Regions from separate parts of the Tardiphaga sp. 841_E9_N1_2 genome, predicted to be linked through region 2. Evidence: riboswitches for the same ligand, from Rfam matches in the RefSeq annotation. Region 2 holds a riboswitch; the other holds the start of a gene.
The links. Region 2 has a riboswitch for S-adenosylmethionine ahead of AB8A50_RS23315 (O-succinylhomoserine sulfhydrylase). Riboswitches for the same ligand answer to the same signal wherever they lie in the genome.

Region 1: another riboswitch for S-adenosylmethionine. It lies ahead of metX (homoserine O-acetyltransferase MetX); the one in region 2 lies ahead of AB8A50_RS23315 (O-succinylhomoserine sulfhydrylase).

Annotation. Positions count from the first base shown of each region.
Region 1 covers NZ_JBPWQC010000001.1:3,703,692-3,713,401, reverse strand. Annotated here, with positions in the region: gene AB8A50_RS17895 (lysophospholipid acyltransferase family protein) at 1-58, shown strand, start outside; gene AB8A50_RS17890 (gamma-glutamylcyclotransferase) at 66-623, opposite strand; gene AB8A50_RS17885 (DUF2125 domain-containing protein) at 751-1,941, shown strand; gene AB8A50_RS17880 (prephenate/arogenate dehydrogenase family protein) at 2,067-3,005, opposite strand; gene hisC (histidinol-phosphate transaminase) at 3,007-4,110, opposite strand; gene AB8A50_RS17870 (chorismate mutase) at 4,137-4,988, opposite strand; SAM riboswitch at 5,192-5,271, shown strand; gene metX (homoserine O-acetyltransferase MetX) at 5,359-6,561, shown strand; gene metW (methionine biosynthesis protein MetW) at 6,564-7,250, shown strand; gene AB8A50_RS17855 (TIGR02594 family protein) at 7,592-8,236, shown strand; gene AB8A50_RS17850 (MOSC domain-containing protein) at 8,243-9,016, opposite strand; gene clpB (ATP-dependent chaperone ClpB) at 9,248-9,710, shown strand, end outside.
Region 2 covers NZ_JBPWQC010000001.1:4,855,632-4,865,341, forward strand. Annotated here, with positions in the region: gene AB8A50_RS23290 (Hsp33 family molecular chaperone) at 1-324, shown strand, start outside; gene apaG (Co2+/Mg2+ efflux protein ApaG) at 1,275-1,667, opposite strand; gene AB8A50_RS23300 (OpgC domain-containing protein) at 1,910-3,166, shown strand; gene AB8A50_RS23305 (SGNH/GDSL hydrolase family protein) at 3,163-3,921, shown strand; gene AB8A50_RS23310 (SGNH/GDSL hydrolase family protein) at 3,921-4,892, shown strand; gene AB8A50_RS23315 (O-succinylhomoserine sulfhydrylase) at 5,048-6,229, opposite strand; SAM riboswitch at 6,313-6,392, opposite strand; gene AB8A50_RS23320 (2'-deoxycytidine 5'-triphosphate deaminase) at 6,500-7,606, shown strand; gene AB8A50_RS23325 (outer membrane protein) at 7,701-8,363, opposite strand; gene AB8A50_RS23330 (LysR family transcriptional regulator) at 8,593-9,486, opposite strand; gene AB8A50_RS23335 (aldo/keto reductase) at 9,626-9,710, shown strand, end outside.

The DNA.
Region 1 (9,710 bases), 1.2 Mb from region 2:
CACGGAGCAGGCGACGATCTTCGGGCGCGTGCCGAATGTGGCGGTGAAAGAGAGCTAGCGCTTGGTCACTCGTGCAGCATCGCCGCGAGCTGATGGAGCTGCGCGTCGCGAAAACCTTCGGCCTCAATGGCCTTCACGGTCGAGAGCACGTAATCGCGGTTGAGTCCGGAACGCCCGTGGCCCTGTCGCACGAAGTGCAATTGTTCGCTGAGGCTTAGTCGCCCCGCGTACTGCACATGGCCGCGGTCGACCACATAGGCCAGCGCGCTGACGCGGGTACGCTCGACGTCATCGAGCCAGACGGAGCGCATCACCTCGCGATAGACATGGGTGGTCTGCTCGCGCTCCCTGAGATAGGCGATGGTGTCATGGCGCAGCTTGGCCGCCACGCGAAAGGCAATGCCACGGCAGGCGCCGCCGCGATCCAGGCCGAGCACGAGGCCGGGCTTTTCCGGCGTGCCGCGATGGTCAAAGGAATAGACGCAGAGCGCCCGATGTTCGCCGATCAGCCTGGCCGGGACCTGTTCGATGAACTCGAAGCCCGGCCGCCACATCAGCGAGCCATAGCCGAACACCCAGAGATCGCTGTCGGAATCGGGCTGGGCGGTGATTTTCGCGGTCATGATGCCGACCTAGCAGAAACCTTGGGCCCGGGCGATCTTGATTTCCTGCAATGTGGCCCTGCGACGACAGGATAACCCCATGAAAGGGATCGCCGATTTGACAAAATCATGCGATCTACGTCCCGCCATGTCCGAATATGCACAGCCCACCCAGCGCCGCCTCTGGCCGATTTTCATCCTGCCCGTCATCATCGTCGTCCTTGCGGCGGCGTGGAGCGGCTTCTGGTTCTATGCCGCGTCCAAGGTCGACGAAAACGTCGATATCTGGCGCGCCCGAGAGGCCGCGGCTGGTCGCGTCTATGATTGCGCCAACCGTTCGGTCTCCGGCTTCCCGTTCCGGCTCGAAGTCCGCTGCAGCGGTGTCAGCGTTTCGCTGACCTCGCAAACGGCCACCCAGAATGCGACGCAGGTGCCGATCACCGCGAAGCTCGGCGAGATCGTCGTGGTTGCGCAGATCTACACGCCGCGGCTCCTGGTCGCCGAATTCACCGCGCCGGCCGTCCTGTCCGATCGCGGTCAGCCGGCGATGGTAATGAACTGGGGCTCGGCGCGCAGCAGCATCACCGGTCTGCCGGGTACGCCTGACAGCGCCGACATCGTGTTCGACGATGTGTCGCTCGACCGTTTCGCCGGCTCGGTGCAGGCGCCGACCGCACGTGCCAAACAGGTCGAACTGCATGGCCGCACGGCAGCGAATTCGACGCCGGACAAGCCGGTGATCGAGACGGCCCTGCAGATCAGGAGCGGCAGCATTGCCGATGTTCATCCGATCCTCGCCGCGCCCTTCGATGCGGATATCCGCGCGTTGCTCAGCGGACTCAAGGATGTCGCGCCCAAGCCCTGGCCGCAGCGTTTCCGCGAGCTTCAGGCTGCAGGTGGACGCGTCGAGATCGTGCAGTCGCGCGTCCAGCAGGGCGAAATCATTTCGCTGGCGACGGGCTCGCTCGGTTTGACCGCCGCGGGCAATCTCGACGGCGAGTTGCAGATGACGGTGGCGGGGCTGGACAAGGCTATCGCCGCCCTCGGGATCGACAAGTTGCTGGAGATGGGCGTGCCTCAGGAGGCGCTGGATCGCATTGCGCCCGGCGTGAAATCGCAGGACGTCAACAACATCCTCGGTGCGCTGGATCGCGCGATCCCCGGTCTCGGCAATGTCGTGCGCAAGAATGCCGGCAGCGGCCTTGCCGCCGGCGTCAATTCGATCGGGACTGCGGCCGTCTTGGAAGGCAAAGCGGCGCGGTCGTTCCCGCTGAAATTTGTCGACGGCGCGGTGTTCCTCGGGCCGCTGCGCGTGGCGCAAATCCCGCCGCTGTTTTAGGCGTGAGTTCGCCGGCCTCTCCACGTCATTGCGAGGAGCGAAGCGACGCGGCAATCCAGAAGCCGCAAAGCAAGTAAGGCTGGATTGCTTCGCTTCGCTCGCAATGACGGCTGTTGGTCCTGCGATCAATCCTTCTTCGTCAGCGCCTGATGCTTGCGCCCGAAGTCCGGTGCCGCTTCATCCTGACCGATACTCACGATACCGCGGCGGATCGCGCGGGTGCGGGTGAAGTGCTCGAACAGCGCATCGCCATCGTCGCGGCGGATGGCACGGGTCAGTTTCGACAGGTCTTCCTGGAAGGTACCTAGCATTTCCAGCACCGCGTCCTTGTTGGCGAGGAACACATCGCGCCACATGGTCGGGTCTGATGCTGCGATACGGGTGAAATCGCGGAAACCGCCCGCGGAGAACTTCAGCACTTCCGACCTCGTGACGTCTTCGAGCTCGTCGGCCGTGCCTACGATTGTATAAGCGATCAGATGCGGCAGATGGCTGGTGACCGCGAGCACCAGATCGTGATGCGCGGCCTGCATGATCTCGACATTGGCGCCGAGCGCAGCCCAGAAGCCGGTGAGCTTCTCGACGGCCGCGGGATCCGCGCCCTCAGGCGGCGTCAAAATGCACCAGCGATTGCTGAACAGTTCGGCGAAGCCGGAATCCGGACCGGAGTTTTCAGTGCCGGCGACCGGATGCGCGGGAATGAAGTGGATATTGTCCGGCAGATATTCCGACATCGCGTGCAGCACGGAGGCTTTCACCGAACCGACGTCGGACACGATCGCGCCGGGTGCGAGATGCGCCGCGATGCTTTTCGCCACGTCGCCCGCCACGCCGACGGGCACGCAGGCGATGACCAGATCGGCATCCTTGACGGCGCTGGCATTGTCGTCGGCGATGCGGTCGGCGAGCTTGATTTCCACGGCGCGTGCACGCACGGCCGCCGAATTGTCGGTGGCAACGAGTTCACCGGCAAGGCCGAGCTGCTGGATGCCGCGCGCCAGCGACGAGCCGATCAGGCCAAGCCCGATCAGCGCGATACGTTTGAAGGGCGGCGTGGCGCTCACGTCATTGCCCCGAATTCGATGCCATGAATTCACGCAGCGTCTCGATCACCAGCCTGTTGGCTTCCTCGGTGCCGATGGTCATGCGCAGCGAGTTCGGCAGGCCGTAATTGGTCACGGCGCGCAGCACCAGCCCGCGCCTGGTCAGGAACGCATCGGCATCCGCTGCGGTCTTGCCGGTCGCCGGAAAATGCATCAGCAAGAAATTGGCCACGCTTGGCGTCACCTCGATGCCGAGCTTGGTGATTTCCTCGGTCAGGATGCCGATCCACTTGGCGGTGTATGTGCGCGACATCTCGACATGGCCGGTGTCCTCGATCGCCCCCACCGCGGCCATCATCGCCGGCGCCGAGACGTTGAACGGCCCACGAATCCGGTTCATCGCATCGACGATGTGCGCAGGGCCGAACATCCAGCCGATCCGTAAGGCGGCCAGGCCGTGCACCTTCGAGAAGGTGTAGGTCGCGACGGTATTCTCGGTGGTCTTCGCCAGCTCCAGGCCGTTGTCGTAGTCGCCCTTGGTCACGTAGTCCCAGTATGCGGCGTCGAGCACCAGCAGCACGTGCTCCGGCAGGCCGGCGCGCAGGCGCTTGATCTCGGAGGACGGCAGATAAGTGCCGGTCGGATTGTTCGGATTGGCCAGCCACACCAGCTTGGTGCGCGGCGTGACGCAGTTCAGGATCGCGTCGACGTTGCAGGTGAAGTTGGTTTCCGGAGCGACCACATTGGTGGCGCCGTTCGCCTGGGTAGCGATCGGGTAGACCAGGAAGCCGTGCGCGGTCGAAATCGCCTCGTCGCCGGGGCCAAGATAGACATGCGCAATCAGGTTGAGAATTTCGTCGGAGCCGGCACCGCAGATGATCTGCGCGGGATCGAGGCCGAAGCGGTGGCCGAGCGCCTCGCGCAGCACCTTCGACGTGCCTTCCGGATAATCCTCGAGATGCGCGACAGCGGTGGCGAAGGCGTCCTTGGCGCGCGCCGACGGACCGAACGGGGTCTCGTTGGCCGACAGCTTGTAGGTCTTGCGGCCGGGCTCCACCACCGGGCTCTTGCCAGGGGTGTAGGGCGCGATATCGAGAATGCCGGGCTTCGGCACAGGACGGGACATCTTCAACTCCAGAACGTCAGATTGGCTTACGAACGCGGTGCGTCGCTGGCGGCCACGGTATAGCGGGTTGCGTGGCTCCCGACGAGAGCCGTGGAGCGCACCGAGGCGCCGGCTTCGATCAGCGCCGACTTGATCTTGTCGAGGCTGGAGGCTCTCGTGATCGAGATCAGCAGCGCCGCGCCGTCAAAGGCAGTATCCGGCACGGCGACGATTTCGGCCAGCGGCGATAGCGCACGCGCGGTCTCGGCATTCCAGCCGGACACCCGCACGCTCCACATCTCGACCTCGGTCACCATAGCGCTGTCGGCAACGCGTGACACCACGAACACCGGCAATGCGGCCGGATGGTCGGCGCGTTCGATGAACGGCAGGCGCGCGATGATCTTCGGCGCGCCTTGGGCTTCCAGCGGGATCCACCACGGCGTGCGGCTGGACGTCGCTGAGACCAGCGCGAGATCGCCCTTGGACTTGGCCACGGCCTCGACCGCTGCGGCGGCGCTGAAATGCGCGACGTAAGGCACCGTGAAGCCGAAATGAAAGCGCGCGGAATCCCGCATCGCGCTCTCGCCGAGCGACAGATCCGCATGCACCGAGAACGGCGCCTGAACGTAAGTGAAAGTCGAAATGATCACCCGCCAGATGCTCTCGACGGTGTCGATCGGCAGGATGCCGCGATGGCGCTGCACCAGACGGCGCATCATGTCGGCCTCGCGCGCCGGCCGAAACGCCGAGCCGACCTCCTGGGTCTGCTTCACCGAAATCAGCCGGTCGATGATGTCGCCGCGCTGCATCAACAGGGCGTGAACCTGTGCGTCGATGCTGTCGATCTCTTTGCGCAGTTCATCCAGCGAGGGCGGGGCGGGTGGTAATTTCGACATGTTCAAAACCTTCGGGACGGGAGGCGTGATAGGTCCCGTCGAGCTTGCCGGGCCGGCTCCGGGGAGCCGGCGGGCACGGCCATTGATTAGGTAAGACGGTGCCGGAAAGCAAAGAAAACATGGAAGATTTGGCCGCAGGGCAGTTGGGCAATTTGACCGGGGTATGCCCATATTGACGGCAGGCGGGTGTGGGACTAGTTTCTGGGCTCTTCCGTGGTCATTTGAGCCGGCCGGCTTGCAGCCACGTTAAACAACTCGCTAAACAGGCCGGGGACAGTTTGATCCCGGCCGAGCTATTTGTTCAGGCCGGGTTTTTTATGGCCTGATTCCGGTTTTGGTTTGAGAACCTCCTGAGGAGGCCGGTATCAAGATGGTAAATGTCGAACTGGTGAAGAGTCCGGTTGTCCGCCCCGATGAGCGTGGACATGAAGCCGATCACCCGACCTCGCTGGTCGCGGGTTTTGGCATGGATCAGCCGCTGCGGCTTGATTGCGGCGTCGACCTCGCCCCGTTCCAGATCGCCTATCAGACCTACGGAACGCTCAACGCCGACAAATCCAATGCGATCCTGGTCTGCCACGCTTTGACCGGTGACCAGCACGTCGCCAATATCAATCCGATCACCGGCAAGCCCGGCTGGTGGCAGACACTGGTCGGCCCCGGTAAGGCGCTCGACACCGAACGCTACTTCATCATCTGTTCGAATGTGCTCGGCGGTTGCATGGGCTCGACCGGTCCGGCCTCGACCAATCCCGCCACCGGCAAGATCTGGGGACTGGATTTTCCGGTCATCACCATTCCCGACATGGTGCGTGCGCAGGCGATGCTGATCGACAGTCTGGGTATCGGTCAGTTGTTTTGCGTCGTCGGCGGTTCCATGGGCGGCATGCAGACGCTGCAATGGACCGCGGCCTATCCGGAGCGCGTGTTCTCCGCGCTGGCGGTTGCCTGCAGCACGCGGCACTCGGCGCAGAACATCGCGTTCCACGAATTGGGTCGTCAGGCCGTGATGGCCGATCCCGATTGGCGCGGCGGGCGTTATTTCGAGGAAGGCACGCATCCGCATCGCGGCCTCGGCGTCGCGCGGATGGCCGCGCATATCACCTATCTGTCGGATGCCGCCTTGCACCGCAAGTTCGGCCGCCGCATGCAGGACAGGGAGTTGCCGACATTCTCCTTCGATGCGGATTTTCAGGTCGAGAGCTATCTGCGCTATCAGGGCTCGTCCTTCGTCGAGCGCTTCGATGCCAACTCCTATCTCTATCTGACGCGTGCGATGGACTATTTCGATATCGCAGCCGACCACAACGGCAAGCTTGCGGAAGCGTTTCGCGATACGCAGACGCGCTTCTGTCTGATGTCGTTCACATCAGACTGGCTGTTCCCGACGGCAGAATCGCGCGACGTCGTGCACGCGCTGAATGCCGGCGGCGTCCGCGTGTCCTTTGCGGAGATCGAAACCGACAAGGGTCATGATGCCTTCCTGCTCGATGTGCCCGAGTTCCTCGATATCGCCGGTGCATTTCTGAACTCCGCAGCCTCCGTGCGCGGCCTGCCTGTTACGGGGACATAGAGATGGCGTTTCCACAACAGACCTTGCCGCTGAATTCTGCGGTGGCGACCCCGGCGCCGCGCGGCACGCAGGACTATCGCGGCGATCACCTCCTGGTTGCGGAGATGATCAAGCCGGGCTCGAAGGTGCTCGACGTGGGCTGCGGCGATGGCGATCTGCTGCAGCTGCTGGAAAGCCGCGGCATTGACGGCCGCGGCATCGAATTGTCGCGCGAAGGCGTCAACCGCTGCGTCGGCAAGGGTCTTGCCGTGGTGCAGGGCGACGCCGATACGGACTTGATCAACTATCCCGACGATGCGTTCGACTACGTGATCCTGTCGCAGACGCTGCAGGCGACGCGGCAGCCGCGCGTCGTGCTGGAAAATCTGCTGCGCATCGGCCGCAGCGCGATCGTGTCGTTTCCGAATTTCGGCTTCTGGAAAATGCGCGTGCAGTTGCTTGTCGGCGGCCGCATGCCACGTACGGAGAATCTGCCGGCGACGTGGTACGACACGCCGAACATTCACTTCTGCACCATCAAGGACTTCGTGCAGCTGTGCGACGAGATCAACGTGAAGATGGAGCGCGCCGTTGCGCTTGATCTCTATGGCCGACCGCTGCGCCTCAATGCGCCGTGGTGGTTCTGGAACATGTTCGGTGAGCAGGGCGTTTTCCTGCTGAGCCGTGCGAGCAAATCACAGCAGCCCTGATCGCGTGTAAATTTCTGCCTGATGGAAGCAAAAATACCGCATTCCATGCGGCTTTTCACGCCGTGTGTCGGCCTGCGATACACGCCAAAGATGTGCATAAAAGCTAATTCGAATAGGTAATATAAGCGCGCATTCCGTCGAATGGGTGGCTGCTATGTCTATACGTATGGCGTCCGTTGAAGTTGAAGCGATTCACTCCGATGTCGCCGTTAAAAAATCGTCACTTGAACCGTTCTAGGTCTTGTTATCGCCATACCAACTTCGTTACCACGCCCGTCCCGATTGTTGGCCCGCGTATTTGGGCCGATGGGGTTCGGGGGTGTTAAGAGGAAAAATTCGGTATGGTTCAGTTCTTTGCGTATCGCCGTGCACTTCGCATCTCGGCTCTTGCGGTGTGTTCGGCGGCAGTTCTCGCGTCAGTCTCTCCCGCGTCGGCACGTCCTCATCACGGCGCTTCGCGTCATTCGCACCACGTCGGCAAGTACACACACAGCACGCGTCATCACGTCCGGCATCGCGCGCGGTATGCACGGCGCAGTGCCCGAGTCGAACAGCAGGCGCCTTCGTTCGGCGACTCCACAAATTTCAATAACGCCAATGCAAGCATGAACCAGCCTTCCGGCGGCTTCGGCGGTTCGGGCATCGTCGATGCAGCGCGCAGCTTCATCGGCCGCGGCAATCCGACGGCGCGCGGTCGTTTGTGGTGCGCAGCGTTCATGAACCTCGTATTGAAGCGCACCGGCCATCAAGGCACTGGGTCTGATATGGCGCGCTCGTTCTCGAGCTATGGCCAGCGCATCTCCGGTCCGCAGGTCGGCGCCATCGCCGTGATGTCGCGGGGGCGTCGCGGCGGTCATGTCGGCGTCGTCTCGGGCGTCGATGCCAAGGGCAACCCGATCATCGTCTCCGGTAATCACGGCAATCGCGTCGCCGAGTCGGTGTATTCGCGTGGCCGGGTTTACGCCTACGTGATGCCGACGAGCTGAGTTCGTCTATTCTTCGACGACGATCTTATCGCCGGCGGTGATCATGCCGCCGGTGATGACCTCAGCGTAAATTCCGCAATCGGCGTGACCGTAGGTCTGCAGCAGCGTTTTCGGAATCGTCAGATCCCGCGCGGCCGTATCCGGATCGACATTGGTCGCTGCACAGCGGACGATGCGCTTCACCACCTTGAGCCGGGTGCTGCCGATGGCGAGCGTCCGGTCGATCAACTCGAATTCATGCCAGGCCGGCCAGCCCGCTACATGCAGGTTGCCGCGAAAGCGCAGCGGATGCACCGGCTGCCCGACGGCCTTTTCGAGGTCTTTGACGCTGGCGAGGTTGATGATCGACACCACCTTGCGCGGCACGTCCGAAAAGCTATGGCCGTCCGCGAACAGCACCCTGGGTGGTCCGCGCAGTTCATCGGCAAAATTTGCAGCAAAGAACGCTTCGATTTCCGCACGTCCTTCGGCCGTCTGCAGATCGGCTCGCGCTGCCTCCACATTATCCTGCCGGATCGTCAGGGTATGGCTGGCGTCGTCGTAGTGGCTGCGGAGCGCCGCCAGGCGCTCGTTGCGCATCAGCATCAGAAACTGGGTCTTCGGAAAATATTGCGGTGCTGCCGGGTCGAACCCGATCGGGCCGTTCTCGATGGCATAGCGCCGATCGGCCGGCAGGGTCTGGCCGGGCTTCAGCGTGACTTGTTCCAGAGGCTCGGGCGTCAGGCCCTTCACGGGATAGCGGTAGATGCTGGCAACGCTGGCGTAAGACTGTTCTGGCATGGTTCCGGTCTTAAGAGATTTGGGCCCGCGGCGCCATCGCCTGGCCGATTGGAATTTTATGCGGACCCCTTCCGTTTCGGGAACTGGCTGCCCACATTTGCATCAAGCTGGTTTTGACGCCAGCGACGACCGCAGCCGGTTGACCACCATCAATGCGGCCTGCGGAAACCCAATGAAGATGCCCCGTCCGTGCTTTCGAGGCGGACAGGGCAGGCCGAGGGACAACACACGATGAATATTGAGAAATACACCGAACGGGTGCGCGGCTTCATTCAGTCGGCGCAGTCACTGGCCGTGCGCGAGGGCCATCAGCAATTCTCGCCGCTGCACATTCTGAAAGTTCTGCTGGATGATAGCGAAGGTCTGGCCGGTGGCCTGATCGATCGTGCCGGCGGCAACTCCCGCGCCATCCTGAAGGCGACGGAAACCGAGCTGGGCAAGATGCCCAAGGTCTCGGGTGCTGGGGCTGGGCAGGTCTATCTGGCGCCGGCGACTGCGCGCGCCTTCGATGCCGCCGAAAAGGCCGCCGAAAAGGCTGGCGACAGTTTCGTCACGGTGGAGCGGCTGCTGCTTGCGCTGGCGCTCGACAAGGACTCCGAAGCCGGCAGCCTGCTCAACAAGGGCGGCGTCACGCCGCAAAATCTCAATGCCGCGATCAATGCGCTGCGCAAGGGCCGCACGGCGGATTCCGCCA
Region 2 (9,710 bases):
AAGGTGGATGCTGTGCCGGAAGATGACGCCTGGGTCGAGGGCCAGTCGCTGATTGGCACCGTCGAGGATGTGGAGCTGATCGATCCCGATCTGTCCGGCGAGCGGCTGCTGTATCGCCTGTTCCACGAGCGCGGCGTCCGCGTCTTCGCCTCATCGCCGCTGCGCGCGGAGTGTTCCTGCTCGCGCGATGCCGTGTCCGGCATGCTCAAGAGCTTCGAGCCGCAGGACCGCGCCGACATGGTCAAGGACGACAAGGTCGTCGTGACCTGCGAGTTCTGTTCGTCGGTGTATGAGTTCACACCGCAGGAAGCGGGCGTGGAATAGGCATTCGCCCGCGTCACGCCCCGCTGTCATTCCCCGGCACACCAATTGGTGCGGCGAGGAAACTCAATCCACACTCGTCATTCCGGGGCAGGACGGACCGCGAAGCGGACCGGACTGAGCCCGGAATCTCGAAGTGTTTTGCGGTGAACAGGTCGGGATTCCGGGTTCGCCTGCGCGAAGGCGCGCAGCCGCCCCGGAATGACGAACGTGGGACAAGCCCGCACCAAACATTTTTTCCTATCCTCGGTTGACAGCATCTCCATCAGGTTTATATTCCCCTTCGTCCGGCCCCGATGAGAGGGGCGATCGCGATCGTCACGTTCGCGGGGCTGGATGCGGTGGACGCCGGAGATGCGGCGTTACGCGGTTCATGGGTGACGTCTGTCTTCGGGCAGGACGGATCTGCGCCAGCACTGCAACTGGCAAGGAGACGGCCGACCTTGGGATGGGAAGAGCCCTGGACAGTGTGACGGACGACCAAATCGAAACGCGTTCGGCCAAGTGCTTTGCGGCTACCCTGTCCCTCCGCCCTGGGACATTAATTTTGGTGATGGGAGCGTTCGCCATGGCAGATGTGCAAGCAACCGAAAAAACACCGCAGGCGGAACGTCGGGCAATCGCTCGGCGCCTCCGAAAGTCCTGATGCATTCTAAATTGCGGAAGACCGCATTCGCATCAGGCCCAAGGGTGCAACGGGCACCCGGCGTTCCGCACGCCCTCTCACAGGGGGCGGGAATGCAAGCGACGACGGCGCCCCCGCGCCGCAAACAATGGGGGCGATGACGCATGCCTGATGGGCAGTGGCTGTTTGACAGTTGAATCTGCGATGAGGCCGTAGGATGGGTAGAGCGCAGGAGCATCTTGCGCCGGAGCGAAACCCATCACCTATCGCACGTGTGAATGATGGGTTTCGCGAAGACGCTCTACCCATCCTACATTTCGGCGGTCGCCTAATTCAGCACGCGCTTTCCGTCCGGTCCGTCCAGCGAAAACAGCGGCACGTCGATCTCGAACGGCTCGCCGGTATCGGTCACCATCTGATAGGTGCCTTCCATGAAGCCGGACGTCGTCGGCAGCGGTACGCGCGATGTGTATTCGAAGCGTTCGCCGGGGCCGAGCACGGGCTGCTCGCCGACGACGCCTTCGCCGCGCACTTCCTGCATGCGGCCGGACGCATCGGTGATGATCCAGTGCCGGGTCTTCAACTGCACGGTCTCTTTGCCGGCATTGGTGATGACGACCGTATAGGACCAGAAGAACTGTCGCTTCTCCTGCGACGAGCTTTCAGGCATGAAATTCGGTTCGACGGTGACTTCGATCTGTCGTGTGATGGCGCGGTACATGGCGGTGTCATCGTTCAAAATGCGTCGCAAGCATAGCGAAAAACACGTTACCGGCCAAATCCAGGGAAAATCGGCGTGGAGTGCTGCGCGGAACGGCGGCAACCCATCGCGGTTTCAACATAGTTACCGCATAATCGATCCCTGATTTGGCTATGACGTGACGGATCGCCCCATGCAGATGGCCTGCGTGGTGTGGGGCGGTCGATTTTCATCATGCGACGATTTCCGTTGAGCGGTGCTGAATGACCTCTGTTGCCGACCCGATTGCCGGCCTGCCCCACGCAGATGCGTCCTCCCACGTGTCCGCGTCGCGGGCCTCGACGCGTGCCGATGCCGTGTCGTTTCCCGTCGCAGGCACCGAACGCGAATTGCGCCTCGATCTGTTTCGCGGGCTGGCGCTGTGGCTGATCTTCATCGATCACCTGCCGCCAAATATCCTGACCTGGCTGACGATCCGTAATTACGGTTTCAGCGACGCCACCGAGATCTTCATCTTCATCTCCGGCTATACCGCCGCTTTCGTCTATGGCCGCGCGATGCAGGAGCAGGGCACGCTGGTCGCCAGCGCGCGCATCTTCAAGCGCGTCTGGCAGATCTATGTCGCCCACGTCTTCCTGTTCACGATCTTCCTCGCGGAAATCTCCTATGTCGCGACGCGGTTCGAGAACCCGCTTTATTCAGAGGAAATGGGAATTCTCGATTTTCTCAAACAGCCCGATGTAACCATCGTCCAGGCGCTGTTGCTGAAATTTCGGCCGGTCAACATGGACGTGTTGCCGCTCTATATCGTCCTCATGCTGTTCCTGCCGCCGATCCTCTGGCTGATGCGGCGCCGCGCCGATCTCACGCTGGCGCTGTCGGTCGGTCTTTATGCGCTGACCTGGGAATTCGACCTGCATCTGACCGCCTACCCGAACGGCGTCTGGGCCTTCAATCCGTTCGCCTGGCAATTGCTGTTCGTGTTCGGCGCCTGGTGTGCACTGGGCGGCGCCGTCAGGATGTCGCGAATACTGTCATCCAATATCACGCTGTGGCTCTGCGTGGCCTATCTTCTGGCGGCGTTCTGGGTGACGCTGACCTGGTACATTCCGCAAATCCACCATCTGCTGCCGAAGGTCATCGAGCAGTGGATGTATCCCATCAACAAGACCGATCTCGACGTGCTGCGCTTTGCCCACTTCCTGGCGCTGGCGGCGCTCACAGTCCGTTTCCTGCCCAAGGAGTGGCCGGGGCTGAAATCGGTCTGGCTGCGGCCGATGGTGCTGTGCGGCCAGCACTCCCTCGAAATCTTCTGTATCGGGGTGTTCCTGGCCTTCGCCGGCCATTTCGTGCTGGCCGAGGTCGCCGGCGGAGCCGGCATGCATGCCTTGATCAGCTTCCTCGGCATAGTTGTTATGTCAACCGCCGCTTGGGTGTTTTCGTGGTACAAGGGCGTCACTGTCAAAGGCGGATCCCGCGCCAAACGATCCGACGCGGATCTCGCAGGAGGGGAAGCATGAAGGCCGTTCTGCGGCTCACGATGCTGGCTGGCCTGCTGGTGGCGGCTCCTGTCCGGGCCGAACCGCCCGCGCATACCTGTGAGGTTCCCGCCTACCTCCTGACCTCCGAAAGCACCCTGCCCAAGGTCGAGGCCGCGGCGAAACCGGGCGGAAAGCTCGATATTCTGGTCATTGGCAGCCGATCCTCGGTGATCGGGGTCTCAGACCACTCCGCAGCCTATCCGAACCGCCTGCAGGCCTATCTGAAGGAGAAGCTACCGGGCGTCGAGGTGAACGTGGCACTGGAGCTGCAGGTTAAGAAGACCGCCGAGGAAATGGCCCCGACCTTGGAACAGCTGGTGACGGACAAGAAGCCGAACCTGGTGATCTGGCAGACCGGAACCGTGGATGCCATGAAGCAGGCCGACGCCGACGACTTCCGGAATGCCCTGGATGAGGGCGTTGCCGCCATGCAAAAGGCCGGAACTGACGTCATTTTAATGAATCTGCAGTACAGTCCGCGCACGGAGACGATGATTTCCGGCTCCGCCTACCTAGATAATATGCGTGTGGTGGCGCAGCAGCACGACGTCCCGCTGTTCGACCGTTTCGCCATCATGCGGCACTGGAATGAGAGCGGTGATTTTGACCTGTTCAGCGCGTCGCCCGGCATGGAGCTGGCGAAGCGGGTGCATGATTGTCTTGGCCGGGCGCTTTCGACCTTTGTCGTCGATGCGGCCAAGATCAAAGCAGCGGATTTGAGGATTCAGCGTTAATGAGTTTCGTCGGCCATTTGTCTCGCTTTGCTGTCGTCGCTGCCTTTGCCGCTTCCACGACCTTCGCGCTCCCGATCTCATCGTCCATTGCGCACGCCGAAGCGGCGCAGGCCGCCCCGGCTGACGGCAAGGGCGCCGATCAGAGCATTGCGGTCAATGATCCCGCGGACGCCGCGAAGAGGGGCGTCGCTGCGAAGGCCATCGACAAGGTCAAGGAAGTCGCAAAGACCGCGACCGATATTCTGAGCCGCGTCCCCTGCCGTACACCGAAAGGCGGCATGAAGGCGATGGGCGCGCTGCCGCATGTGGCCAGCAAGCTCGTGGCCGGCAAGCCCGTGGTCATCGTTGCGTTCGGCTCGTCCTCCACCGAAGGCTACGGTTCGACAGCGCCGGAATTCACCTATCCGAACCGCCTTGCCGCGCAGCTGCATCGTGCTTACCCGTCGGCCAATATCACCGTGCTCAACCGCGGCAAGGGCGGCGAAGATGCGCCGGAAATGATGGCGCGGCTGCAGAGCGAAGTGATCAATTCGAAGCCTGATCTCGTGATCTGGCAAGTCGGCACCAATGCGGTGCTGCGCAATCTCGATCCCGGCGAAACCAGCAAGATGGTGGAAGACGGCGTCGCCCGCATTCAGGCGGCGGGTGCCGATCTGGTGCTGGTCGATCCGCAATATTCCCCGCTGGTGAATACGCGGCCGGAAGGTACCAGCAAGATGGTCTCGCTGCTGCACAAGGTGGCCGAACTACGCAAGGTCGGCATCTTCCCGCGCTTCGAAGTGATGAAGGAATGGCACGAAGGCCAGCAGATGTCGTTCGACAGCTTCGTCATTGCCGACGGCCTGCATATGAACGACTGGGGCTATGCCTGCTTCGCGCAGTTGCTTGGCGACAACATCATCAAGTCGGTCGGCCAGGTGAAGCTCGGCATCAACGAGCCGCAGATTCAGCAGGCGCAGAAGCCGCTGTAAGTTCGAAGAGGGGCGAATGCCTCTCAGCCGTCATTGCGAGCCCGCGAAATTCGCCTTCGGCGATTTTCGCTGAGCAAAGCAATCCAGTCTTGCTTGAAAGAAAGTCTGGATTGCTTCGTCGCAAGTGCTCCTCGCAATGACGATGGAGAGATTGGCTACGCCTTCGCCAGTGCCGCTTCGAGATCCTCGATCAGATCGTCACGATGCTCGAGGCCGGCCGAGAAGCGGATGAAGCCCTCTGTGATCCCGAGTTCGAGCCGCGCTTCCAGCGGCAGGCGCTGATGCGTCGTCGTCGCCGGATGCGTGACCAGGCTCTTGGCGTCGCCGAGATTGTTGGAGATGCGGGCGACTTTCAGCTCGTTGAGGACGCGGAATGCAGCTGCCTTGCCGCCCTTCACCTCGAAGCCGATCAGCGTCGATCCCGCACGCATCTGCTTCTTCACCGTTGCCGCCTGCGGATGATCCTCGCGGCCCGGATAGATCAGCCGCGAAATCTTCGGATGCTGGGCCAGCACGTCTGCGATGGCAGCCGCGGTCTGCGTCTGCCGTTCGACACGGATCGCCAGCGTCTCCAGCCCCTTCACCAGCGTCCACGCATTGAACGGCGAGATCGAGGGGCCGGTCTGGCGCAGATAGTTGTGAATATGCTCGTCGATGAAGTCCTTCGACGACAGGATGATGCCGCCGAGGCAGCGCCCTTGCCCATCGATGTGCTTGGTCGCCGAATACACGACGACATCGGCACCGAGCGCCAGCGGGCTCTGCCAGAGCGGCGTCGCGAATACGTTATCGACAATCAGTCGCGCACCGCCGGCATGGGCGATGTCAGCGATGGCTGATATGTCGAGCACGTCAAGCGTCGGATTGGTCGGACTTTCCAGAAACAGCGACTTGGTATTCGGGCGCATTGCCTTCTGCCACTGGTCGAGGTCGAGTCCATCGACAAGCGTGAATTCGATGCCGTAGCGCGGCAGCAGCTCTTCGATGACGTAGCGACAGGAGCCGAACAGCGCCTTGGCGGCGACGACGTGATCGCCCATGCGCAGCGGCGCGAGAATGGCGGTGGTCACGGCGGCCATGCCGGTGGCCGTCGAGCGTGCAGCCTCCGCACCTTCGAGGTCGATCATGCGGCTCTCGAACATCGACGTATTCGGATTCGAAAAGCGCGAATAGATGAAACCGGGATCTTCGCCCTTGAACCGCGCCTCGCAGGCTTCAGCGGTCTCGTAGATGAAGCCCTGCGTCAGGAAGAGGGCTTCGGACGTCTCGTTGAATTGCGAGCGCAGCGCGCCGGAATGAACGAGCCGGGTTTCGGGGCGATAGGACTTCGTAGACATGTGACCTCCAACGTACCCGCGTAACACGGGCACAAAAAAACCGGCCTGGACGGACGTCCTCAGGCCGGGATCGCATGCTGGAAGGACATGTGTCCCCGGCCTGTTTAGCGACTTATTTTACGTGGCTGCAAGCCGGCCGGCTCAAATCACCACGGGATAACGATGTGCATATTCCCGCTTGCCCTTTTCGTCAAGGCGGGGCTGAGATAACCGGTAAAGTCGCTATTTTTCAGTGTATTCTCGCTGAAGGACGACCGAAGGACGAGACCTGTGCCGTTTACGCTTGCCCCCGATGCCGATGGAATTCTGCCCGACCGCATGATTGCGGCGATGGCCGATGCCGGCCTGATCCTGCCGGAATATCCCTTCGTCGAGAGCCAGATCCAGCCCGCCAGCCTCGATCTGCGGCTCGGCTCCATCGCCTATCGCGTGCGCGCCAGCTTCCTGCCGGGGCCGAATTCGACGGTCGCCGAGCGCATCGACGAACTGAAGCTGCACGAGATCGACCTGTCGGACGGTGCGGTGCTCGAAACCAACTGCGTCTACATCGTGCCGCTGATCGAGAGCCTGGCGCTGCCGCCGAACATCTTCGCCGCCGCCAATCCGAAGAGCTCCACGGGGCGCCTCGACGTGTTCACGCGGGTGATTGCTGATGGCACCAGACGGTTCGATGTGATCGGTGCGGGCTATCACGGGCCGCTTTATGCCGAAATCAGCCCGAAGACATTCCCGGTATTGCTGCGCGAAGGCTCGCGCCTGTCGCAGGTCCGTTTCCGGGTCGGCGATGCGGTGCTCGATACCGAAGCGCTGGAAGAACTCCACGCGCAGGAGCCGCTGGTCGACAGCGAGACGGCCGACCTCAACAATGGCCTCGCGCTTTCGGTTGATCTCTCCGGCGAAAACGCCTCGGGCTTCGTCGGCTACCGCGCCAAGCGTCATACCGGCGTGGTCGATATCGATCGTCGCGGTGGCTACAGCGTCAATGAATTCTGGGAGCCGATCTCGGCGCGCAAGGACGGCACGCTGATCCTCGATCCTGGCGAGTTCTACATTCTCGCCTCCAAGGAAGCCGTGCAGGTGCCGCCGGACTATGCCGCCGAGATGGTGCCGTTCGATCCGCTGGTCGGCGAATTCCGCGTCCACTATGCCGGCTTCTTCGATCCCGGCTTCGGTCATGATGGCGCCGGCGGCAAGGGCTCGCGCGCCGTGCTCGAAGTGCGATCGCGCGAAGTGCCGTTCATTCTCGAACACGGCCAGATCGTCGGCCGTCTCGTCTATGAGCGTATGCTGGATCGTCCGGATGCCCTCTACGGCCAGCGTATCGGTTCGAACTATCAGGGCCAGAGCCTGAAGCTGTCGAAGCACTTCAAGGTCTGATCGCTCACCGCTCCGCGCAAGCAAGAAAAAAAGGCCCGCATTGCTGCGGGCCTAAGTTTTTTCTGGAGACGAAGTAGACGATAGATCGTCAGGCTTACTGAACGAAGCCTGCGCCGAAGTTGCCCAGGTTGAAGCGATAGTTCAGGCCGGCCTTGATCGTGTGCTCGTCGTTCTTGAAACCACCAACGGCGAGGGTCGGCGTGATGAAGTTGACGTTGCCGAAGTCGTAATACTGGTATTCGACCTTGCCCGACCAGTTCTGGGTGAACAGATATTCGAGACCGCCGCCAACCGTGTAGCCATCGCGGCCACCATCGCCGGCAAAGCCGTTGGTGAAGCGCGAGTCAGCCCAGGCGTAACCGCCCTTTACGTAAAGCAAGGCCGGACCCCAGGTGTAACCGAGACGACCGGTGACCGAACCGAGGCCGCGATTGTCGAAGTTGCTGCTGGTGGACAGGAAGCTGTAATTGGCTTCGAGACCGAACACCCAGTTCGGCGCGAACTGGTAGTCGTAACCACCCTGCACACCGCCCATGAACGTGCCGTCATTGCTGCCGCCGAGCAGGTTGTTGTCGTTGCCCGGGAACGCGCCGCCGATGTGACCGCCGATGTAGAAACCGGTCCAATTGTAGATCGGAGCAGCCGGAGCATAGGCCGGAGCCTTGGTGTAAGGGCGCGCAGCCAGGTCAGCAGCGGACGCCGGAGCGGCCAAAGCGACGAGGGCCAGAGCAGCGGTAGACAGTAGAAGCTTCTTCATCAGGTGTTCCTTCTCAATCCCGACGGGGGATGACGAAAGGCAACCTAGACTATTGCGCAGTGATTGCTGTCACACGCGTGCAACAGCGCCTCAAACGAAAAAGGCAGCTTTGGCGACCACGTCGCGGTTAGGACACGACATTGCCCAAATTGATTCAGGAACTTTTCACGATGTGCGATTTCACTTCAATCACGTTCGGATTGAGGCGCTGGAACACGACAACCGTTGATCAGCCACGGTAACGCAACGCTTCAACCAGCGCCGCGAATGCGGATGTCGGTTGTCGGCGGCTCGGGTAATAAAGGTGATAACCCGAGAACGGTTGGCACCAATCGTCCAGCACTTGAACAAGCCGGCCTGCGGCAATGTGATCGCGCACGCGGTCCTCCGGCAAATAGGCCAACCCCAATCCGCTGAGAGCCGCCTTTTCGCGCAGCGACATGTTGTTGAACACCATCTGGCCGTCGACGCGCACCTTCAACGTGCGCCCGCGCTTCTCGAACTCCCACGCATAGAGACCACCCAAGGTGGGCAGACGGATATTGATGCAGTCATGCGCGGTGAGGTCTTGCGGGCGTTTCGGCAGCGGTCGTTTGGCGAAATAGGACGGTGCGCCGACCACGACCATGCGAAAGTCCGGTCCGATGCGGACGGCAATCATGTCTTTCGCGACCTGTTCGCCCAGGCGAACGCCCGCGTCGTAGCGTTCCGCGACGATGTCGATGAGGCCGTAATCGACGACGAGTTCGGCCTTGATGTCGGGATAGCGCGGCAGCAGCTTGGCGAGGGCGGGCCAGATGATCGTCTCGGCGGAATGCTCACCGGTGGTGATGCGGATGGTGCCGGCCGGCTTCTCGCGCAGCTCCGTGACCGCCGCGAGTTCGGCGTCGATCTCTTCCAGCTTGGGGCCGATCGTCCGGATCAGGCGTTCGCCAGCCTCGGTCGGCGCAACGCTGCGGGTCGTTCGGGTGAGGAGCCGCAGTCCAAGCCGCTCCTCAAGACCGCGAATGGTGTGGCTGAGCGCGGATTGCGAGACGCCAAGCTTGGCGGCTGCGCGCGTGAAGCTCGCCTCCTTCGCGACGGCAAAGAAGGCGAGGAGGTCGTCGATTGTCTGGCGGGCCATTCATGAATCCGGCTGATAAGTGCGTGCAGATTATATCATCTAGTCTCATGGGCGCACGATCTCCAGATGTCGCAGGTCGGCGGCAAAATCCCACCAGCGCGGGAGCCGCTCATTGGCCGGATGGCACAGGAGATTTGACATGAAGACACGCATACTCGGACGCAATGGACTGGAAGTCTCGGCCATCGGGCTCGGCTGTATGGGGATGAGCTTCGGCTACGGGC